3 regions of the Micromonospora sp. NPDC007271 genome follow, and region 3 is predicted to be linked to each of the others. Evidence: riboswitches for the same ligand, from Rfam matches in the RefSeq annotation. Region 3 holds a riboswitch; each other region holds the start of a gene.
What was found. Region 3 has a riboswitch for cyclic di-AMP ahead of ABZ570_RS19700 (NlpC/P60 family protein). Riboswitches for the same ligand answer to the same signal wherever they lie in the genome.
Positions count from the first base shown of each region.

Region 1: another riboswitch for cyclic di-AMP. It lies ahead of ABZ570_RS09760 (hypothetical protein); the one in region 3 lies ahead of ABZ570_RS19700 (NlpC/P60 family protein).
Region 2: another riboswitch for cyclic di-AMP. It lies ahead of ABZ570_RS20665 (hypothetical protein); the one in region 3 lies ahead of ABZ570_RS19700 (NlpC/P60 family protein).

Region 1 is NZ_JBEYER010000019.1:36,770-43,451, forward strand. Features, by position in the region: gene ABZ570_RS09735 (heavy metal translocating P-type ATPase) at 1-1,262, opposite strand, end outside; gene ABZ570_RS09740 (hypothetical protein) at 1,277-2,176, opposite strand; gene ABZ570_RS09745 (copper ion binding protein) at 2,214-2,423, opposite strand; gene ABZ570_RS09750 (metal-sensitive transcriptional regulator) at 2,517-2,816, shown strand; gene ABZ570_RS09755 (YibE/F family protein) at 2,969-4,285, shown strand; cyclic di-AMP (ydaO/yuaA leader) riboswitch at 4,440-4,571, shown strand; gene ABZ570_RS09760 (hypothetical protein) at 4,575-5,594, shown strand; gene ABZ570_RS09765 (carbonic anhydrase) at 5,591-6,238, opposite strand; gene ABZ570_RS09770 (MarR family winged helix-turn-helix transcriptional regulator) at 6,407-6,682, shown strand, end outside.
Region 2 is NZ_JBEYER010000056.1:38,627-45,308, reverse strand. Features, by position in the region: gene ABZ570_RS20675 (SRPBCC family protein) at 1-184, shown strand, start outside; gene ABZ570_RS20670 (hypothetical protein) at 72-653, opposite strand; gene ABZ570_RS20665 (hypothetical protein) at 774-1,838, opposite strand; cyclic di-AMP (ydaO/yuaA leader) riboswitch at 1,843-1,975, opposite strand; gene ABZ570_RS20660 (cation diffusion facilitator family transporter) at 2,119-3,033, opposite strand; gene ABZ570_RS20655 (AAA family ATPase) at 3,112-5,229, opposite strand; gene ABZ570_RS20650 (hypothetical protein) at 5,398-5,727, opposite strand; gene ABZ570_RS20645 (DUF3145 domain-containing protein) at 6,051-6,542, shown strand; gene ABZ570_RS20640 (glycoside hydrolase family 3 N-terminal domain-containing protein) at 6,590-6,682, shown strand, end outside.
Region 3 is NZ_JBEYER010000052.1:35,330-42,011, reverse strand. Features, by position in the region: gene ABZ570_RS19705 (N-acetylmuramoyl-L-alanine amidase) at 1-1,881, opposite strand, end outside; cyclic di-AMP (ydaO/yuaA leader) riboswitch at 2,088-2,223, shown strand; gene ABZ570_RS19700 (NlpC/P60 family protein) at 2,338-3,270, shown strand; gene dcd (dCTP deaminase) at 3,342-3,920, opposite strand; gene ABZ570_RS19690 (pyridoxamine 5'-phosphate oxidase family protein) at 3,999-4,544, shown strand; gene ABZ570_RS19685 (zinc metalloprotease) at 4,611-5,594, opposite strand; tRNA gene ABZ570_RS19680 (tRNA-Gly) at 5,839-5,912, shown strand; gene ABZ570_RS19675 (hypothetical protein) at 6,089-6,514, opposite strand; gene ABZ570_RS19670 (hypothetical protein) at 6,643-6,682, opposite strand, start outside.

The DNA.
Region 1 (6,682 bases), on a different contig from region 3:
TGGGCTCCCCGCCCGGTGCCGACCAGCAGCGCGGTCGGGGTGGCCAGCCCGAGGGCGCACGGGCAGGCGATGATCAGCACGGCCACCGCTGCCGTGAAGGCGGCCGTGGTCCCCGCCCCGCTGCCGAGCCACCAGCCCAGCGTGCCGGCGGCCAGCGCGATCACGATCGGTACGAAGACCCCGGAGATCCGGTCCGCCAGCCGCTGCACGGCCGCCTTGCCGGTCTGCGCCTGCTCCACCAGCTTCGCCATCTGGGCGAGCTGGGTGTCGCCGCCGACCCGGGTGGCCCGGACGACCAGCCGGCCGCCGGCGTTGACGGTGGCGCCGACGACGGTGTCGCCCGGCCCGACCTCGACCGGGACGGACTCGCCGGTGAGCATGCTGGCGTCGACCGCCGACGTGCCCTCCTCGACCACGCCGTCGGTGGCGACCTTCTCCCCGGGCCGGACCACGAACCGGTCCCCGACCGCGAGCTGGTCCACCGGGATCCGGGTCTCCCGGTCGCCGCGGAGCACCGCGACGTCCTTGGCGCCCAGCTCGAGCAGGGCGCGCAGGGCGGCGCCGGCGGTCCGCTTGGACCGGGCCTCGAAGTAGCGGCCGGCGAGGATGAACACCGTCACCCCGGCCGCCGCCTCCAGGTAGATGTTGCCGGCCCCGTCGCTGCGGGTGATGTCGAGGCGGAACGGGTGGGTCATCCCGGGCATCCCGGCGTCACCGAGGAACAGTGCCCAGAGCGACCAGCCGAACGCGGCGAGGGTGCCCAGCGACACCAGGGTGTCCATGGTCGCCGCGCCGTGCCGCAGGTTGATCCAGGCGGCCCGGTGGAACGGCAGCCCGCCGTAGACCACGACCGGGGCGGCCAGGGTCAGCGACAGCCACTGCCAGTAGGTGAACTGCCAGGCCGGCACCATGGCCAGCGCGATCACCGGCACGGCCAGCGCGACCGACACCGAGAGCCGGGTACGCAGCCCGCGCAGCTCGTCCACCGGCTCGGTGGTCGCCTCGGCGTCGGCCGTGGCGGGTGCCGGCACGGCGGCCGTGTAGCCGGTCTTCTCCACGGTGGCGATCAGGTCGTCCGGGGTGACGTCGTCGGCGTACCGGACGCTGGCCTTCTCGGTGGCGTAGTTGACCGTGGCCTCGACGCCGTCCATCCGGTTGAGCTTCTTCTCGATCCGGGCGGCGCAGGAGGCGCAGGTCATGCCCCCGATCGCGAGTTCGATCTGGTTCGGCGCGACCGGCAGGGACTTGGCGGTGGATGTCATCACGGCACCTCCAGTCAATTGTGCCCGTGACCCGGGGCGCCCGGGTCGCCGGCCACGACGGTGAATTCGGCGGTGTGCACCGCGCCGCCGTGCCGGAAGTCCAGGAAGAGGCGGTACGTCCCGGCCGAGGGCACCTCGGCGGAGAAGATGACCGCCGGCCCGGCCGGAGTCAGCCCGTCGCCGGGCGCGCCCTCCGGGTGCACGTGCAGGTACGCCAGGTCGCCCTGCCGCAGCGCCACCAGGTGCCCGTACGCCCCGAGGTAGGGCTGCAGGTCGGTGAGCGGTCGGCCGTCCCGGCTCACGGTCAGGGTGAGCCGGCTGGTGCGGCCGGGCTGCGGGGCGCCGCTGAGGGTGACCGTGTAGCCGTCGACGGTGGTGCTGGTGGCGGGTGGCGGCAGCGGCCGGTCCACCAGGGGGCCGGGGACGGTGACGTCGACCCCGAGCGTCAGCGCCTCGCCGCCGGTCGGGGTGAAGTCGGCGAACGCCCGCCAGACACCCGGCCCGGCGAGCGGCGAGGCGACCCGCCAGGTGCCGTCGGGGGCCAGTTCCGGGTGGACGTGCCGGAAGCCGGAGAGGTCGCGCCGCGCGACGATCAGGTGCATGCGCTTGTCGTGCGCCACGTCGTAACGGGTGACCGGCCGGCCGTCCGGGCCGGTGATCCGGAAGGCGAACTCTCCGGCGGGCGCGGTCACCGGCGCAAGGGTGTAGCCGCGGTCGGAGACGAGGAGCCCGCCGGGCAGGTGGTCGGTGGCGGCGGCCGCGTGGTCGCCGTCGGTGTGGCCGGGCTCGGTGGCGTCGTGGCGGGTCTCGGCGGCGGGCGTGACGGGGCCGGACAGGTGACCGACCCCGTACGCCGCGCCGAACACCGCCGCGAGGCCGAGGGTGAAGCCGCTCAGCTTCGTCGCCGTGTTCATCGGTGCTACCTCGGTTTCTTCGGGTCCTGGGGACTCGTCACGCCTCGACGAGGTCGTAGCCGGCCTCGTCGACGGCGGCGCGGACGGTCCCCGCGTCCAACGGGCTCTCACTGGTGACGGTGACCTGACCGGAGGCCAGGTCGACCTGGACGTCGCTGACGCCCGGGATCGCGCCCACCTCGGCGCTGACCGCGTTGACGCAGTGCCCGCAGGTCATGCCCTTGACCTGGTACGTGCTGGTGACCATCGCGAATCTCCCTCCATTACCAGTACCCGGTGGGGGTATCGGCCGCGGACAGGAACATATCATACCCCTCAGGGGTACGCTATCCTCGACGCCATGACCGCACCGACGACCCCGACCCGGGGCTACACCGCCAGCAAGGATCAGCTGCTCGCGCGGCTCCGCCGCATCGAGGGCCAGGTCCGCGGCATCGAGAAGATGGTCGAGGACGACCGCTACTGCATCGACGTGCTGACCCAGATCTCCGCCATCCAGGCCGCCCTGGACAAGGTCGGCCTGGGCCTGCTCGACGGGCACGCCCGGCACTGCATGCGGGAGGGCGCCGCCGAGGGCCGCGCCGACGAGATGGCCACCGAGATGATGGCCGCCGTCGGCCGGCTGCTGAAGCGCGGCTGAACGGCTGGCAGGACTCGCCGGGTCCGGGGCCGATTCAATCGGGTCGTCCGGTTCGTTGGGCCTGGCGAGGCTCGTCGCCCCCTGCCAGAAACCGGGCGAATCGCCCGGTCCGGGCGAAACGTGTTCCGTCGTGAATCGTTGGGAGAGCCGTCATGGGTGCCGATCACACCCGTCCCGCACCGTCCGCCCCGCCGCGGGTACGACGGATCCTCGTCGTGGCGGTGGTGCCGCTCTTCCTGGCCACGGTGGTCGCCGCGCTCGTGCTCTGGCCGCGCGGGACCCACGAGCCGACGGCCGGCGCGGACGTGCCGCGATACCACGGCACGGTGGCCCGGGTGGTGAGCGAGCCCTGCCCACCGGCCCCGGGGACGCCGGAGGGCGGCTCGGATGGGCCGACCGGTCCGTGCGGGACGGTCACCGTCACCGCCGAGCAGGGCCCGGACGCCGGGCGGCAGATCGAGGTGCCGATCCCGGCCGGGCCCGGGGCGCCCCGGGTCGAGGTGGGCGACGAGATCGTCCTGGTCGAGCTGACGGATCCGGCCGATCCAGCGGCAAAGAGCTACCAGATCGCCGAGCACCAGCGCGGTAAACCGCTGATCTGGTTGGCCGTGCTGTTCTCCGTCGTCATCGTCGCGTTCGGCCGCTGGCGCGGGCTGGCCGCGCTGGGCGGCCTGATCGCGAGCTTCACGATCCTGCTCGGTTTCGTGCTGCCCGGGATCGCTGCCGGCCAGTCGCCGCTGCTGGTGGCGATCGTCGGAGCCGCGCTGATCATGTTCGTGGTGCTCTATCTGACCCACGGGATCACCGCCCAGACCTCGGTGGCGGTGCTCGGCACACTGGGCAGCCTGGTGCTGACCGGGGTTCTCGGCGCCCTCACCATCGCGGCCACCCACCTCACCGGCTTCGGCGACGAGGACGCGACCACCCTGTCGATGTTCCAGCAGGACGTCGACCTGCACGGGCTGCTCCTGGCCGGCATCATCATCGGCTCGCTCGGCGTGCTGGACGACGTCACCGTCACCCAGGCCGCCACGGTCACCGAGCTGGCGTACGCGAACCCGGGACTGTCCCGGCTCCAGCTCTACCGGGCGGCCACCCGGGTGGGCCGGGCGCACATCGCCTCCACGGTCAACACCATCGTGCTGGCGTACGCGGGCGCCTCGCTGCCGCTGCTGCTCCTGCTCGTCGCCGACTCGCGCCCGTTGACCCAGATTCTGACCAGCGAGTTCATGGCCACGGAGATCGTCCGCAGCACGGTGGCCACGCTCGGCCTGATCGCCGCCGTACCGCTGACCACCGGTCTGGCCGCGCTGGTGGCCCCCGCCCGCGGGGGCAACCGGGCGGACGTCGAGCCGCCGGCACCCCCGGCCGCCCGGCCGCCGACCGAGCGGGACGCCGCACTGGAGGCACTCGGCGGGGCGGTCGCCGGACGGCGCGGCCCGGGCGGGAGTACGGACGCCGCATGGTGACACTCCACAGCGTGACGATCGGCGTCCAACGCGATGCTGGTCACGCACGGCAACGGCAAAATCGCACTATTGGTCGGCTTCCGGGCGTAGATCACGGTGGGGGCTCTCGGGTAACCTCGCTGCCGGTCACCGCTGGAGGCGCGCACCGGCGCCTGCGGTGCCACCGCCCAATCGCCCGAGGGCGAGCCGGGGAACCAGGTACCTGGGGTGAATCCGCGCCAGCGGTAGGGGCTGCTTCCGTCCCGAACCCGGCAGCTAACCCGGTCGGCGGTCGATGGAAGGGAAGACTGTGACGGCACCCCTGCGCCGCTGGTTGACACCCGTGGTGGCCGTACTCGCTGCGTTCACCCTCGCCGCCGGACCGACCCCGGCCATGGCCGAACCCGGCACCCCCACCCCCTCGGGGCACGAGGAGGACGACGACCGGCCGCTCATCACGGATGTCATCGCCGCCGCGAACCGTGGCTACCTGCAGGCCAAGGCGAAGCTGGAGAAGTCGAAGAAGCGCCAGCTCCAACTGGCCCTCGAGGTGAGCGCGACCCAGGCCGAGCTCGACGCGCTGCGCCCGCAGGTGGGCCAGATCGCCGCGCAGTCGTACCGCACCGGCCGGATCGGCGCCCTGGCCATGCTGCTGGAGAGCAACACGCCCGACTCGTTCGTCCGACGGGCCGCCGCGCTGGACGAGCTGAACATGGTCAACGCGCAGAAGCTCGCGGCGGTCAACGAGGCGAAGACCCGCGCGGAGCAGGCCAAGATCGCACTCGACGTCGAGGTGCGGGAGCAGCAGAAGCAGAAGAACGCCATGGCCCGGCAGAAGGCCGAGGCGGAGAAGGCGTTGGCGCTGGTGGGCGGGCGCGGCTTCACCGGCGGCCTGGTCTCGGCCACCTCTCCGGTCGCCCGGATCGGGCCCGGTCGCACCGCCGACGGGGACTGGAAGCCCGAGTCACGCAGCGTGAAGGATCCCACCACCTCGGGCTACATCACCCCGCGCACCCTGCACGCCTACAAGGAGGTCCGGCGCGCCGGCTTCGACCGCTTCGCCGGCTGTTACCGGCCGGGCGGGCCGTGGGAGCATCCCAAGGGCCGGGCCTGCGACTGGTCGTTGCAGAGGAGCGGCTTCGCGCGCTGGCACAACAACGACATGCGGATGTACGGCAACAACCTCGCCGCGTTCCTCATTCGCAACGCCGACCGGCTGGGCATCTACTACGTGATCTGGAACCGGCAGATCTGGTTCCCGGCGACCGGCTGGAAGTCCTACAGCGGGCCCTCCGACCACACCGACCACGTCCACATGTCGCTGCTCTAACCGCCGACCCGGTCGGCCGCCGCCGTGGTCGGCGTGCCGGCCGGCGCCTCGGCCACCGTCCGCACCTCGCCCGCGTTGAGCCGGTACGACATCCCGACCACCCCGCACCGGCCGGCGGACACCCACTCGGCGAGCACGGTGGAACGGGCCAGCAGCGCCTCCACGGTCTGCGCGATGTGGATGTCGACGATCCCGTCCACGTCCTCGACGCCCTGCCGGGCGGCCCGGCGCAGGCTGGGCACGACGGCCTCGACCACCGCGCCGAGGTGCCCGGCCGGGGACGTGCCGGTGGCGACCGCCTCGCGCGCGGCCTGCACCGCCCCGCACGAGTCGTGGCCGAGCACCACGACCAGCGGGACGCCGAGGACGGTCACCGCGTACTCGACGCTGCCGAGCACCTCGGGGCCGACGGTGTGGCCGGCGGTGCGCACCACGAAGAGGTCGCCGAGGCCACGGTCGAAGATGATCTCCGCGGCGAGCCGGGAGTCGGAGCAGCCGACGATCACCGCGAACGGGTGCTGGCCGTCGGCGACGGCGGCGCGGTGATCGGCGTCCTGATTCGGATGACGGGGTACGCCGGTGACGAAGCGCCGGTTGCCGGCGTACAGCTCGGCGAGCGCATGGGCGGGAGTGATCGACGTCACGGCAGTCACCTCGTCCTCGCGGGGAACGACCTGGTCAGCCCAGGTCGGCGGCGGAGACGGCCGCGCCAACCACGGTCACACCCGAGGCAAAGATACGTCAAGATTTACGTGATACGTATTTCATACATTGGCAGACGCTTGACCGCCTCCACCACACGAGGCCATACCATGGTCATCATGGCGACGACAGCGGGCGGGAGCGGGAGCGGTCGGAACTGGACCTTCCTCACCAACCACGGGCACGTGCTGCTGGCCATCGCGCGCAACCCGACCGCCCGGCTACGGGACGTGGCCGACGAGGTGGGGGTGACCGAGCGGGCCGCCCAGGCGATCGTCGCCGACCTGGAAGCCGGCGGGTACCTGCGTCGCACCCGGGTGGGGCGACGCAACGAGTACACGATCAACCCGAGCGGGCACTTCCGCCACCCGGCGGAGGCCGACCAG
Region 2 (6,682 bases), on a different contig from region 3:
GGCCACCACGGTCCGCAACCACACCCGCCTGCGGGACGAGCCGGACGGCGTGGTGCGGGTCGACGTCGAGATCACCCTCTCCGCCCCGGCGCCGCTGTTCGGGTACGCCTTCCGGCAGGCTCGGGCGGCCCACCTCGGCCTGGCCAGCCGGCTCGGGGCGGCCCTGGAGAGGCAGGCGGGCTGAGCCTGGCGGGGACCAGCCGCCCCCACGGCTTGTAGGTGGACAGCACGGTCGTGACGATCAACAGGGTGCTGGAGACCGCCGGCGGGACGACCAGGTCCAGTCGGTCCCGGGCGGCGAGGTCAGGCCCGAGTTCGCCGAGCCGACGCACGGTCGGGGTGAGCAGCAGCAGCACCAGGCCGAGCATCGCCGTGGTGATCACGAACTTCACCAGCACCCACCGCCAGCGCAGCAGACCCCACGGGGTGAGCAGCGCGCTGGCCAGCCCGATCAGCCAGACCAGCACGCTCAGCGGGGCGAAGAGGTACGTGACCAGCAGCCCCGCCGCCGGGTAGACCACCTCGGGGTCGGCCCCGCGCAGCCCGGCCACGCCGAGGGCGAGCAGCCCCAGGTCGGCGCCGAGCCAGCCCAGCGAGGTGACCAGGTGCAGGGTGAGCAGGGCCTTGCGTCCGGTGGGAGAGAGTTGCTTCATACCGGAGATGCTCGGCCCTCGCCGGCCCGGCGTCGTGGGGCGCGCGGCGACACCCGGCGTACGTCGGTGGACGTAGGCGACCGCAGGTGGCCCGCCCGACGGCGGGCCACCCGCGGGCCCTCAGTACACCGACAGGTGCACGTGGTTGGTGTGATCGCTGGACGGGTCGCCGTTGCCGCCGCTGTACGCCTTCCAACCGCTGCTGGGCAGCCAGATCTGCTTGAACCAGATCACATAGAGCACGGCGAGCGGGTCGGCGTTGCGGATGAAGTAGGCGGCCAGGTTGTTGCCGTACGTCCGGTCGCCGCCGGTGGCCACCCCGCCGAAGCCGTCCTTCTGGGCGGCGAAGTCGCAGGCCCGCCCCTTGGGGTGCTCACCGGAGCCGCTGGGCCGGTAGCAGGAGACGTAGCGGGTGAATCCGGCGGCCTTGGCCTCCTGGAGCGCGTGCAGCATGCGCGGGGTGATGCAGCCGTTCGCCGGGGTCGGGTCGTTGACGCTGCACGACTCCGCGGGCCACGAGCCGTTGGCGTTGCGCGGCGCCGGCTTGGCGTTGGCGCTGGAGGTGCCCTGCACGCTGCCGCCGCTGGCGGCGGCGGTGGCGGCCCGCTTGTTGGCCACCTCCAGCGCGTGTTCCGCCTGCTCCTTGCGCTTGGCCATCACGGCGACCTGCTTGCGCTGATTTCGGATCTCGGCGCTGAGCTCGGCCTGCGTGCGGGTCGCCTGGTCCCGGGTGTCGATCAGGTCGCGCAGCGCGCGGTCCTCCTGCGCGGCGACCTGTTGCAGCGTGGCGGCCCGGTCCATCAAGCCCTGCGGGCTGCCGCTGCCGAGCAGCGCCGCGGCCGTGCCGAGCCGCCCGGTCCGGTACGCGACCCCGGCGATCTCGCCGACCTTGGCGTCGCGTACGCCCAGCTCGGCGTTGATCGTCTTGAGCTGGGCGGCGAGCTGCTGCTGCCGCTGCACCGACCGGTTCAGCGCGGCCCGTGCGTCCAGCCAGCCCTTGCTGGCCGCATCGAGCTGGGCGCGCAGTGCCGGGGTGCCGCCCTCGTCGTCGCCGGGCGCCGCGGCGAGCAGGCCGGCCGCCCCGGCGGGGGAGACCGGCGTGGTCGCGACGCCGAGGGCGAGCGCCGCGACGAGCAGGGCCGCCAACCGGGCGGCCGTCCGTCGTACAGGTGCCACAGATGGCATTCACGTGTCCTTCCGTCAACCGCCGACCGGGTTAGCTGACGGGTTCGGGACGGAAGATCCCTACCGCTGACGCGGATGCACCCCAGGTACGTGGTTCCCCGGCTCGCCGTACCGCGGCGATTAGGCGACGGCCGCCGCGGGCGCCGGTGGTGCGCCGCCCGGCGGAGGCCGCGACCGAGCCTACCGGCGCTGCTCCGACCCGTCGCCGTCAACCGCGGCGAAAAATCGGACAGAAGCCGTCACTAGTCACAATAGCCACTTGGATTTAAGTTTGCCCTAATTACCACTCGACTGATCCGCACGCGCCGGCCGACGCTCCGGGTTCGATCTGCAACGTGGCGTGATCGATGCGGAAGTCCTCGTGCAGGGCGGCCCGCGCCGCGGCCAGCACCTCGCCCACCTCCGCGCCGGGGCTCATGGTCAGGTGCGCCGAGGCCACCTCCATGCCGGAGGTGAGCGTCCAGACGTGCAGGTCGTGCACCTCGGCGACGCCGGGCACCGCGGCCAGCCGGTCGCGCACCGCGGTCACCTGGAGGTGCTCCGGGGCGGCCTGGACCAGGATGCGGACCGCGGCCCGCCCGAGCCGCCAGGTGCGCGGCAGGATGAACAGCCCGATCGCCACGGCGACCAGCGGGTCGGCCCACCACCAGTCGGTGAACGTGATGACCAGGGCGGCGGCGATCACCCCGAGCGAGCCGAGCAGGTCGCCCAGCACCTCCAGGTACGCGCCGCGCAGGTTGATGCTCTCCTGTGCGCCGGCGCGCAGCAGCGCGAACGCGACCACGTTGGCGAGCAGGCCGAGCACCGCCACGGCCAGCATCGGCCCGGCCAGCACCTCCGGCGGCTCGCCGAACCGGCGTACCGCCTCGACGAGCACGTAGGCGGCGACCGCGCCGAGCAGCACCGCGTTGGCGAGCGCGGCCAGCACCTCCAGCCGGTAGAGGCCGAAGGTGCGCTGCGGGTCGGCGTTGGCGCGCCGGGTCGCGGTGATCGCGGCGAGCGCCATGCCGATGCCGAGCACGTCGGTGAACATGTGCCCGGCGTCGGAGAGCAGGGCCAGCGAGCCGGTGGCGAACGCGGCCGCCGCCTCGACCAGCATCAGGGCGGTGAGCAGCCCGAACGCGGCCCAGAGCCGGCCCTGGTGGCGGTGCGCGGCGTTGGTGACCGTGCCGCTGTGGTCATGACCTGCGCCCACGCCCACACCCTTCCGCCCCGTACCCCCGCCCGACCCAATCTATGCTCACATCGCTATGTATGCAAGTGAGCGTGGGGATCAGCCGACCGGGTCCAGGGTGGTGAGGCGCTGGGTGGCCCGGGACAGCGCCACGTAGAGCGTCCGGACCCCCGAGCCCGGGTCGGCGCGGATCTCGCTCGGCGCCACCAGCACCACGCCGTCGTACTCCATGCCCTTGGCCTGGAGGCTGGTCACCACCTGGAGCCGGGCGCCGCCGAGGTCGCCCAGCCAGCCGGCGACCTCGTCCCGGCGCGGCACCGGCGTGATCACGCCGACCGTACCCTCGACCTCGGCCAGCAGCGCGCCGGCCGCGGCCACGGTCGCGGCGGGCAGCTCGGCGGCGGGCACGGTCCGCTCGACCGGCGGCACCCCGGTGGAGCGCACCGCCTTCGGCAGCGCCAGGTCCGGGTAGCGCCGGCGGATCTCCGCCGCCGCCACCGCGAAGATCTCGGCCGAGTTGCGGTAGTTGGTGGTCAGCTCGTACCGGTACCGGCGGCGCCGCCCCAGCGCCTGGTCCCGGGCCCGGGTCAGCTCCCCGGGGTCCCCCGTCCAGGCGGTCTGCGCCGGGTCACCCACCACCGTCCAGGAAGCCAGCCGGCCGCGCCGGCCGATCATGCGCCACTGCATCGGCGAGACGTCCTGCGCCTCGTCGACCACCACGTGGGCGTAGTCGCGGTAGTCCTCCGGGCGCTCCCGAACGGCGGCCCGGGCCGCCCGCTGCCGGTCGGCGTACGTGCTCAGCTCGCGGACACCCCCGGCGAGCTGGAACGGGTCACGCTTCGGCTTCGTCCGCCGGACCGGCTTGCCGAGCAGCGCGTCCAACTCGTCCAGCAGGGCGATGTCGGCGATGGTCAGCCCCTCGGTGTCCAGGCTCCGGTACGCCTCGGTCAGCAGCCGGATCTCGCCGGCCGCCAGGATGCCGCCGGCGTACCGGCGCAGCCGCTCGGGGCGGGCCAGCCAGCCCAGCACGTGCCGGGGGTGCAGTCGCGGCCACCACGCCTTGAGGAACTCGCGGAACTCCGGCCGGTCGATGATCTCGTCCTCGAACGCGGGCTGCTCCGGCAGGCGCCCGATCCGCAGCTCCCGGGCCTGGGTGTACAGGGCGGCGAGAACGGCGTCGAAGCCGACCCGGCGCACCTCGTTGCGGCGGGCGCCACGCGGTAGCGCCCGGTCCCGGATCGCGTCCAGCTCGGCCCGGCCCAGCCGGAGCAGTTCGCCCCGGTAGAGCAGGCGCAGCTCGGTGGGGGAGTCCGGCACCGCGTCCCGGACCGCGCGTTCCAGCACCCGGCGCATCCGCAGCGACCCCTTCACCGCCGCCACCTCCGGCGGGTCGGTACGGGTCGTCGACATTCCCGGGAAGAGCGAACCGAGCGAGTGCAGGGTGGCGGTCTCCTCGCCGAGCGAGGGCAGCACCGAGGCGATGTACTCGACGAACACGCCGGACGGGCCGACCACCAGGATGCCGCCGCCGGCGTACCGGGCGCGGTCGGAGTAGAGCAGGTACGCGGCCCGGTGCAGGGCGACCGCCGTCTTGCCGGTGCCCGGACCGCCGGAGACGATCGTGACGCCCGAGCCGGGGGAGCGGATCGCCTCGTCCTGCTCCCGCTGGATGGTGGCGACGATGTCCCGCATGCCCCGGCCGGTGGCCCGGGAGAGCGTGGCCAGCAGCGCGCCGTCACCGACCACCGCCAGGTCCGGCGGCGCCGCCTCCGGGTCCAGCAGGTCGTCCTCGATCCGGGTGACCCGCTCCGCCGACGACTGGATGGTGCGCCGGCGTACCACGCCCATCGGCTCGGCGGGGGTGGCCCGGTAGAAGGCGGCGGCGGCCGGTGCCCGCCAGTCCACCACCAGCGTCTCCGCGTTCTCCCCGCGCACCCCGAGCCGCCCCACGTGCAGCACCTGCCGGGTACGCAGGTCGAGCCGGCCGAAGACCAGCCCCTCGTGCTCGGCGTCCAGCACGTGCCGGCGCTGCGCGGCGTGGAAGACCATCGCGTCCCGCTCCACCAGCGCGCCGAAGTTGCCGACCCGGGCCAGCCGGTAGCCCTCCCGCTCGGCGTCGGCGGCCGAGCGGCGCAGTTCCGCCAACCGGGCGTACACCCGGTCGAGATGTCGCTGTTCGACGGCGATCTCCCGGTCCAGGGTGGTCTGGTCGCTCAAGACGGGGGCTCCTGTGGTCACGCGGCGGGCACGACGGGCTGAATGAGGGTACGGGCCGCGCTGGCGGCCCTCGCCGGGGCCATGCCGGTGGCAGCTGCCCGGCAGGGCCAAACGCGAACCGCCCGCCGGGGTGACCCGGCGGGCGGTTCGGGTGACGCGGTGAGGGGCTCAGCCCTCGAAGACACCGGCCTCGACGAGACGCTTCTCGGTGGCGTCCCAGCCGTGGTCGGGGTAGGCGGCCGCGAGGCCGCTCAGCTCGGCGCGGACCTTGGCGGCGTGGCCGGCGGCGGCCAGCGTCCGGATCTCCTCGACGAAGGCCTCGGAGTCGGTGCGCAGGTGCGCGGTCTTGCCGTTGGTCAGGTTGCGCACGTAGGCGTGCTTGCCGCCGTTGAGCGGGATGACGTACTTGAACTCGCCCAGCACGCTGAGGGCGCCACCCTGGCCAGCCTGGCCGGCCCGGACTGAGGCGCGCGCGGTCTTAGAGGTGTTGCTCGCCACGGAGGTACTCCTTGCAGACGTACGGGAGGGACTGAAACGTCCGGGGGCTGGTGCGGGTGACGCTCGGTGAGCGCCGGCCCGCGAAGATGTGCGGCGGCACAGAACCGCCCAGAGAACTGTACACGACCTCGACGCCTGGCTGGTCGTCGCGCCGTCAGGAGGGTCAACGGGGTCGGCCACCCGGGTATTTCCGCCGCCCGGGTCCGGCGAATTTTCCGATTCGCTGGCGCACCACACGGCACACGGGTCATCATGTGTTGCACAGGCCACTCGGGTGGACGAGGTCGTAGGGGAAGACGCACCTCGCTCTCCGGGAGGTCACCGTGCCAACGCGTGGCGTCGTATACGTCCACTCGACCCCGCTCGCCGTGTGCTCGCACGTCGAGTGGGCGATCGCGCGCGTCCTCGCCGCGCCGGTCAACCTGCACTGGACGGCCCAGCCCGCCGAGCCCGGCGCCCGGCGGGCGGAGTGCGGGTGGACCGGTAGCCCGGGGACGGGCGCCGAGCTGGCCGCTGCCCTCCGGCAGTGGCCCATGATCCGTTTCGAGGTGACCGAGGAGCCGAGTCCGGGCGTCGACGGGGAGCGGTTCATGTACGTCCCGGGGCGGGGGCTGTTCCGGGCCACCGTCGGCGCGGCCGGCGACATCCAGCTCGGCGAGGACCGGCTGCGCACCATCGTGGCGTCCGCCCGCGCTCCGGAGGCGCTCGCGCACGCCCTCGACAAGGCGCTCGGCACCGCCTGGGACGCCGAGTTGGAGCCGTACCGGTACGCGGGCGACGGCGCGCCGGTGACCCTGCTCACCCGAGTGGGCTGACCGAAGGTCAAGTTGCCCCGATACGCGGAGCCTGATGGGATGGGCCCGTGTCGACCACCCCTCGGCGTATTGTGCTCGCGCTCGCCGCTCTGACCGTGCTGCTCGGCTCCGGCTGCGCGAAGCAGCCGGGTCCGCCGGCG
Region 3 (6,682 bases):
CAGGACGCCGCCGACCGCGTACCGCTGACCGGCCGGGAAGGTGTACTGCAGGGGCGAGATGGCCTGGTACGGGATGGTGGACGGGTACGCCTCCCGCTCGGGGTAGGCCCGCCCGTACACCGGGATCCTGGTCTTGCCCGGCTTGGGGGTCACCACGAAGCCGTTCGCCCATTTCGCGGTGGGCGCGGAGGCCGGGTTGTAGAACCACGCCTTCTGGCCGAGGTACCAGATCGCGGTCCAGTCGCCCTGCACGTCGGCGAGGGCGTACGTCTGGCCGGCCGAGGCGCGGGCACCGTGATCCTTGATGTACATGGTGTTCGGCGTACCGTTCGGCCGCAGCCCCAGGTCGTTGACCAGCGGCGCGGTCGGGCTCGGGCCGGTGCGCAGGATGACCGACGACGAGCCGCGCAGGGGGCAGGGCTCAGCCGTCGGCGGCGCCTTCTCTCCCGGTGGGAACGGGGGCTGCTGGTTGCAGCCGTTGAAGGCGGGCTTGTTCGACGCGAAGTCCGGGTCGATCGTGACGAGGCCCGTGTGCGGGGTGCCGGTCGAGTGGAACGGCGCCTTCATCAGGTCGAAGTAGTGCGACCAGTCCCAGTACGGGCCCGGGTCCCAGTGCATCCCGGCGACGTTTCCGGCGGTGATGCCGGGGACGTTGTCGTGGCCGAGGATGTGCTGCCGGTCCAGCGGGATCTGGAACCGTAGCGCCAGGTGCCGGACCAGCTTCGCCGAGGTCCGGTACATCGCCTCGGTGTACCAGGTGCCGTGGCCGGCGAAGCCCTCGTGCTCGATGCCGATGGACTTGGCGTTGACGTACCAGTTGCCGGCCTGCCAGCCGACGTCCTTGGCCTTGATGTGCTGGGCGACGTAGCCGTCCACCGAGCGCAGCGTGTAGTGCCAGCCCAGGTAGGTCACGTCCTGCACCAGCCGCACGCTCGGGCCGAAGTAGCCCTCGGTGTCGTGGATGATGATGTACTCGATCTTCTGCTGCGCCGGCCGGTTGCCGATGTCGTAGTTGCCGTAGTTGAGGTTGCCGCTCTTGTCGATGTACTCGCCGTACGGCGCCGGCACCCACTCGCATGCGAGGCGGACGGGGCACTCGATCCCGTCCGGCCGCTCGGCGCGGCGCAGGCCGAGCTTGTGCAGCCCGGACTCGTCCGGCGTCACCGCCGTGGCGACGAGGGTCACCCGCTGGCCGTCGTCGGTGGTCCGGCTGGCGCCCTGGCCGAGCTGGTCGTACACCTCGTCGGCGAAGGCCGCCGCGGCGTCCTCGGTGTCCGCGCCGGAATACCGGGCCACCGCGCCGTACCAGGCCGCCGGGTCACTGCCGGCCCCGACCGGCCCACCCAGTTCCCTCTGGTACGACGCGAGCAGTGCCGCCCCGCCCCGGATGTTGGCGAGGGCGTCGGTGCGCAGCGTCTCCTTCGACTCGCCGGTGAGATCGGCGGCGGCATCGAGGGTCTGCAGCGACGCCTGGGGCAGGACGTCTCCGGATGGCACGGCGGCGGCGGTCAGGTCGAGGGAGAGCGGCCGGGACTCGTCGCCGCGGGGGTCCTCGTCCTCGTCCACATGGGCGCTGGCCGGGGTCGAGGCGACCTGCGCGGCGTCGGTCAGGTGCATCGGACCGTAGCCGCCGCTGGTGCTGGGCTGGCCCGCGTGGGTGTCCCAGCGGGATTCCAGGTACGAGATGCCGAGCAGCACGCTCTGCGGCACGCCGTACTCCGCCGCCGCGGCGGCGTACTGCTGCTGGCGGTCCTGGGGGTCGGTGGTCCCGGCGGTGAGGGGCGCCGCCGCGGTGGGACCGCTGATCGCGAAAGCGGTGGCCGCCGCGACGGCGGCGGCCAGCAGCATCCGTCTGCGCGATGGCAGGGCTGTGAGGTGCATCGAACCTCCAGATAGGGATGGGGGTCACTGCGTCCTCACCCTCACTCGCGCATGGCCTTTGGTCAATACCTTTCCGGGTAACGATGTAACCCGAAAGAAATCTTCATCAGCGGCGGCCCGGCGTCGCGGGTTGCGAATTGATAACGGCGCTCTCTAGTCTGGTCAATCGTCGACCGGTAGGTTCACCGCCCAGCCCGGGTGGTGACGGTCGGACACCGCCGAGTCGCCTGCGGGCGAGCCGGGGACCCAGGTACCTGGGGTGAATCCGCACCACGTGCGGTAGGGCGGCTCCCTTCCCGCCCGAACCCGTCAGCTAACCCGGTAGGCGGTCAGGAAGAAGGAGTACGGAGCCTGGTGGCACACCATGCCCCGCGGCCACCGTCCGTCCGGTCGCTCCACCGGTCGACGGCTGCGCCGCGTTCACGCTGGTCCCGCTTCACCACCACCCTCGCCGCAGTGGTCGGCACCACGGTCATCCTGACCGGTGGCGCCACGGCGGCTCACGCCGAACCATCGGTCGCCGAGATCGAGCGCCAGATCGACCAGGACTGGAACAAGCTCGAACCGATCATCGAGCAGGTCAACGCCACCCGCGAGGACCTCGCCGCCAAGCGCAAGCAGGCCGCCGCGCTGGCCAAGCGGATCGCCCCGCTGCAGGCCCAGGTCGACCAGGCCCTCGGGCAGGTCGGCGGGCTCGCCGCCGACGCGTACAAGGGCGACAACATCTCCACCGTCAACGCGCTGCTGGGCAGCCGGTCGCCCGGCGAGCTGGTCGACAGCCTGGAACTGCTCGACCGCTTCGCGTACCGCCAGCAGCAGCAGGTGCAGGCCGTGGCCGAGCTGCGCGACCAGCTGGCCGCGAAGAAGAAGCCGCTGGACGACATGATCGCCCAGCTGGCCCGGACCGAGGCCCAGCTGGCGGCCCGGAAGAAGCAGATCGACGCCGAGATCGCGCGGCTGCAGAAGCTGCGGCTCAAGGTGTACGGCAACGGCGGCGGCGGCCCACTGCGCCCGGCGCCCTGCCCCGCCGGCTACCCGGGTGGTCCCGCCGGCGTCGCGGTCAAGTTCGCCTGCGCCCAGATCGGCAAGATCTACGTCTGGGGCGCCGCCGGTCCGGACCACTACGACTGCTCCGGCCTGACGATGGCGGCCTGGGCCAAGGCGGGCGTCTCGCTGCCGCACAACGCCCGGCAGCAGCACGACGTCACCCGGCGGGTGAGCCGCGATCAGCTGCGCCCCGGCGACCTGGTCTTCTACTACAGCGACCTGCACCACGTCGCGATGTACGTCGGCGGTGGCTGGGTGGTGCACGCCTCCCAGTCCGGCAAGCCGATCACGATGAAACGCGTCGACGACGGCCAGATCAACAGCTACGGCCGCCCCGGCTGAGGTGAAAGCAGGGGCCCCCTGTTAACGCCTGCCGTAGCGGAGGGGGCCCCTGTTAACACCGGGCTGGCCGGTCAGCGGGTCGGCCAGGTCCGCCAGTTCTGCCAGGAGCGGCTCGGGGTCGGGCCGCGCTGCCCCTGGTAGCGCGAGCCGTAGACCGCCGAGCCGTACGGGTGCTCGGCCGGCGAGGAGAGCCGGAAGATGCAGAGCTGGCCGATCTTCATGCCCGGCCAGAGGGTGATCGGCAGGTTCGCCACGTTGGAGAGCTCCAGCGTGACGTGCCCGGAGAAGCCCGGGTCGATGAAGCCGGCGGTCGAGTGGGTGAGCAGCCCGAGGCGGCCGAGGCTGGACTTGCCCTCCAGCCGGCCGGCGAGCTGGTCGCCGAGCGAGATCACCTCGAGCGTGGAGGCGAGCACGAACTCGCCGGGGTGCAGCACGAACGGCTCACCCTCGGGCACCTCCACCATCGAGGTCAGGTCGTCCTGCTGCATCGCCGGGTCGATGTGGGTGTAGAGGTGGTTGTTGAAGACCCGGAAGAGCCGGTCCAGGCGTACATCGATGCTGGACGGCTGCACCAGCGCGGGCTCGAAGGGCTCCAGCGCGAGCGTGCCCGCCTCGATCTCGGAGAGCAGGTCGCGGTCGGAGAGCAGCATCGGAACACCATAGCGACCGGTACGGGCGGCCTGCGTGTCGGACTGCGCGATCGTACACTTGTTCGATAGAATGTCCGCATGGCTTCCTGGTCCGAATTCGCCGCCGACGAGCCCGGCCTCGCCGCCGAGATCCGCCTTCTGCTGCAGCAGTACGGGCCGGGTTTCGGCTATCTCGCCACGGTCCGTGCCGACGGGGGCCCCCGGGTCCACCCGGTCTCCCCGGTCATCACCGACGAGGGGCTCTACTGCTTCGTCATCGACTCGCCCAAGCGCCGCGACCTCGAACGCGACGGCCGCTACGCACTGCACTCGTTCCCGCCGGAGGAGAGCGACGACGAGGCGTACGTCACCGGCCGCGCCCGCCCGGTGACCGACCCGGCCACCGTGGCGCGGGTGGCCGAGCTCGGCCGGGCCGCGCCGCAGGTCGACTGGCGGCTGTTCGAGTTCACCGTCGACGTGGCGATGGTGACCCGACGCGACCAGGCGACCCATCTCGGCGCGGGTCGGCCCCAGGTGCGGGTCTGGCTCGACCCTCGGTCGTCGGGGGCGACGCGGCGGGCCGCGGTCGCACCCGAGGGGCGGCGTGGCCGCCACGGCTTCGACACGCGCCGCCCGGCCGCCTGAAGCGCGAAAAGCCGGTGCCGGCCCCGTCGCAGGACGGGACCGGCACCGGCTTGCCGCGTCGGGCTGCTACGCCGCGCGGTAGGCGTTCCACGCGGTCAGCATCCGGCTCGCCTGACCAGGGGTGAACTCGCTCATGCACGAGTCGTAGGTGTAGTCCATGAAGTTGTGGATCGGGTCCAGGCCGGGCGCGGTGCAGGTGTCCCGCCCGGTCGGGCACTGGTATGCCGGCGACGCCTCGGCCGGGGTGTCGCCGACGCTGTCACCCGAGCCGGTGCAACCACCCTGGAAGGTGTGGTAGAGGTTCAGCCAGTGGCCGATCTCGTGGGTGCCCGTGTCGCCCAGGTTGTAGTTGGTCGCGGTGCCGCCCGGCAGCGACTCGCTCAGCACGACCACGCCGTCCATCTTGTCCAGCGTCTTCTTCGGGAAGGTCGCCCAGCCGAGCAGGTTGTCGCTCAGCTCGCCCAGGTACATGTTGAGGGTGTTCTTGCCGCCCTCGCGCAGCGTGGTCTTCATCGACCGCTCCGCCTGTGAGCCGGAGACGATCGGGTACCAGGACGGGTTGGTGACCCGGTTGATCTTCTGGAGCTGGAAGCTGAAGGCGGTCGGGGCGCCGCCGGTCCCACCGCTGTAGGCCTGGTTCAGCACGCTGATCTGCTGGGTGATCATCGAGTCCGGGATGTTGCCACCGGCCCGGGTGCTGTCCCGCTGGATGACGTGCACGACGACCGGGACGGTCACGGCCGCCAGGGGCGTGACCCCGGCACCCGCGCGGAACCGGGTCCGCTCGGCCAGGGCCGCGGCCAGGTCCGCCTCGCGCTCGCGCACCTGCGCGGCGGTCAGTTCGTTCGGGTCATGCCGGACGTGCCCGCCGGCCTTCACCCGGGCGTCCGCGTGGCTGTCGGCCGGCTCGACGCAGCCTGCCGCCGGGGCTGCGGAGAAGGCCGAAGCGGCCGGGGCGACGCCTACCGTGGCCGTGCTGAGCAGCAGCGCGAGGGTCGTCGACGCGACGCCGGCGGCACGCCGGGTCAGCAGGTTGGGACGAAGTCCCATGGGCCCACCTCTTTCTGGCGGCGCGACAGGGGGTATGTCACGCCGTGGCTGAGAACGTGGGGGTGACGTTACAACCGATCGATGAATTTGAAAACGGCCATGGGTTGCCGTTGTGAAACTTCTTCCCGCTCCTGGCCGGCCGGGGTCTCAAGATCGGGTTGGGCTGGTTCGGCGAGGGCGGGGAGGCCCGCTGAGGGTACCTGGGTGCACGGCGGCGGTGACCTCAGGTACAGTGGTGCCGCCTGCGGGTGTAGTTCAATGGCAGAACATCAGCTTCCCAAGCTGACAGTGCGGGTTCGATTCCCGTCACCCGCTCCAACGAGAGGCCCCAGCTCAGGACAGATTCCCTGGCTGGGGCCTTGATCGTTGCTACCGCTTCTTGCGCTGGCCGTGCCCGCTACGTGCCCGATCTCTGCTCCGCTTGATCTGCGCCGGGGCCGTCAGCGATGTGCTCGTCGCGCTCGCGGCGAGTCCTCGGGCACGGCTCGGGGCGGTCACCGTGCCCGATCGGGTGGTGAGCTGTTCTTCGCCGCTTCAGGCAGGTACCACAACCCGGCCTGCTGACCGCTGTGCAGCCAGCGCATTCGAGGTGCCTCATCGGGTCGGGGCGCCCAGTCCCGGTAGGGCAGTGAGGCCAGCCGCCAGGCGATCACCGCGAAAATGAAGAGTCCTACCGGACCGACGAACCACCAGAGCGCGTCTCGGCGGCGGTAGGAGGCATGCGGCGCAAGCCAGGCCGTAACCATCATGGGAACCGCGATCCAGCCGAGATCCGCGAGCGGGCCGTGCCCCGTCCCGGCCTCGATCAGCTCACGGATGATGACGGACGGCACCGCCACCCCCACCAGCAGCAGCGCGGCGATCAATGCACGTGGCACGCGCGTGAGCGGCGGGCGCGAGCTGGGTCCGTCATCGATCATGATCAGGAGCATACGAAGCGCGGAGGACAGGCGGAGACACCGGAGCAACCCGATCTTGTTTAATCCTCGCGACGAGGTCCGGGCGGTCCCGCCGCGCGGCCGCGAAGGAGTCGTTACTGAGCGGGCGGTCAGGCCCGCCTTGGCCGGATGCGGTGCCCGGCACGCTGA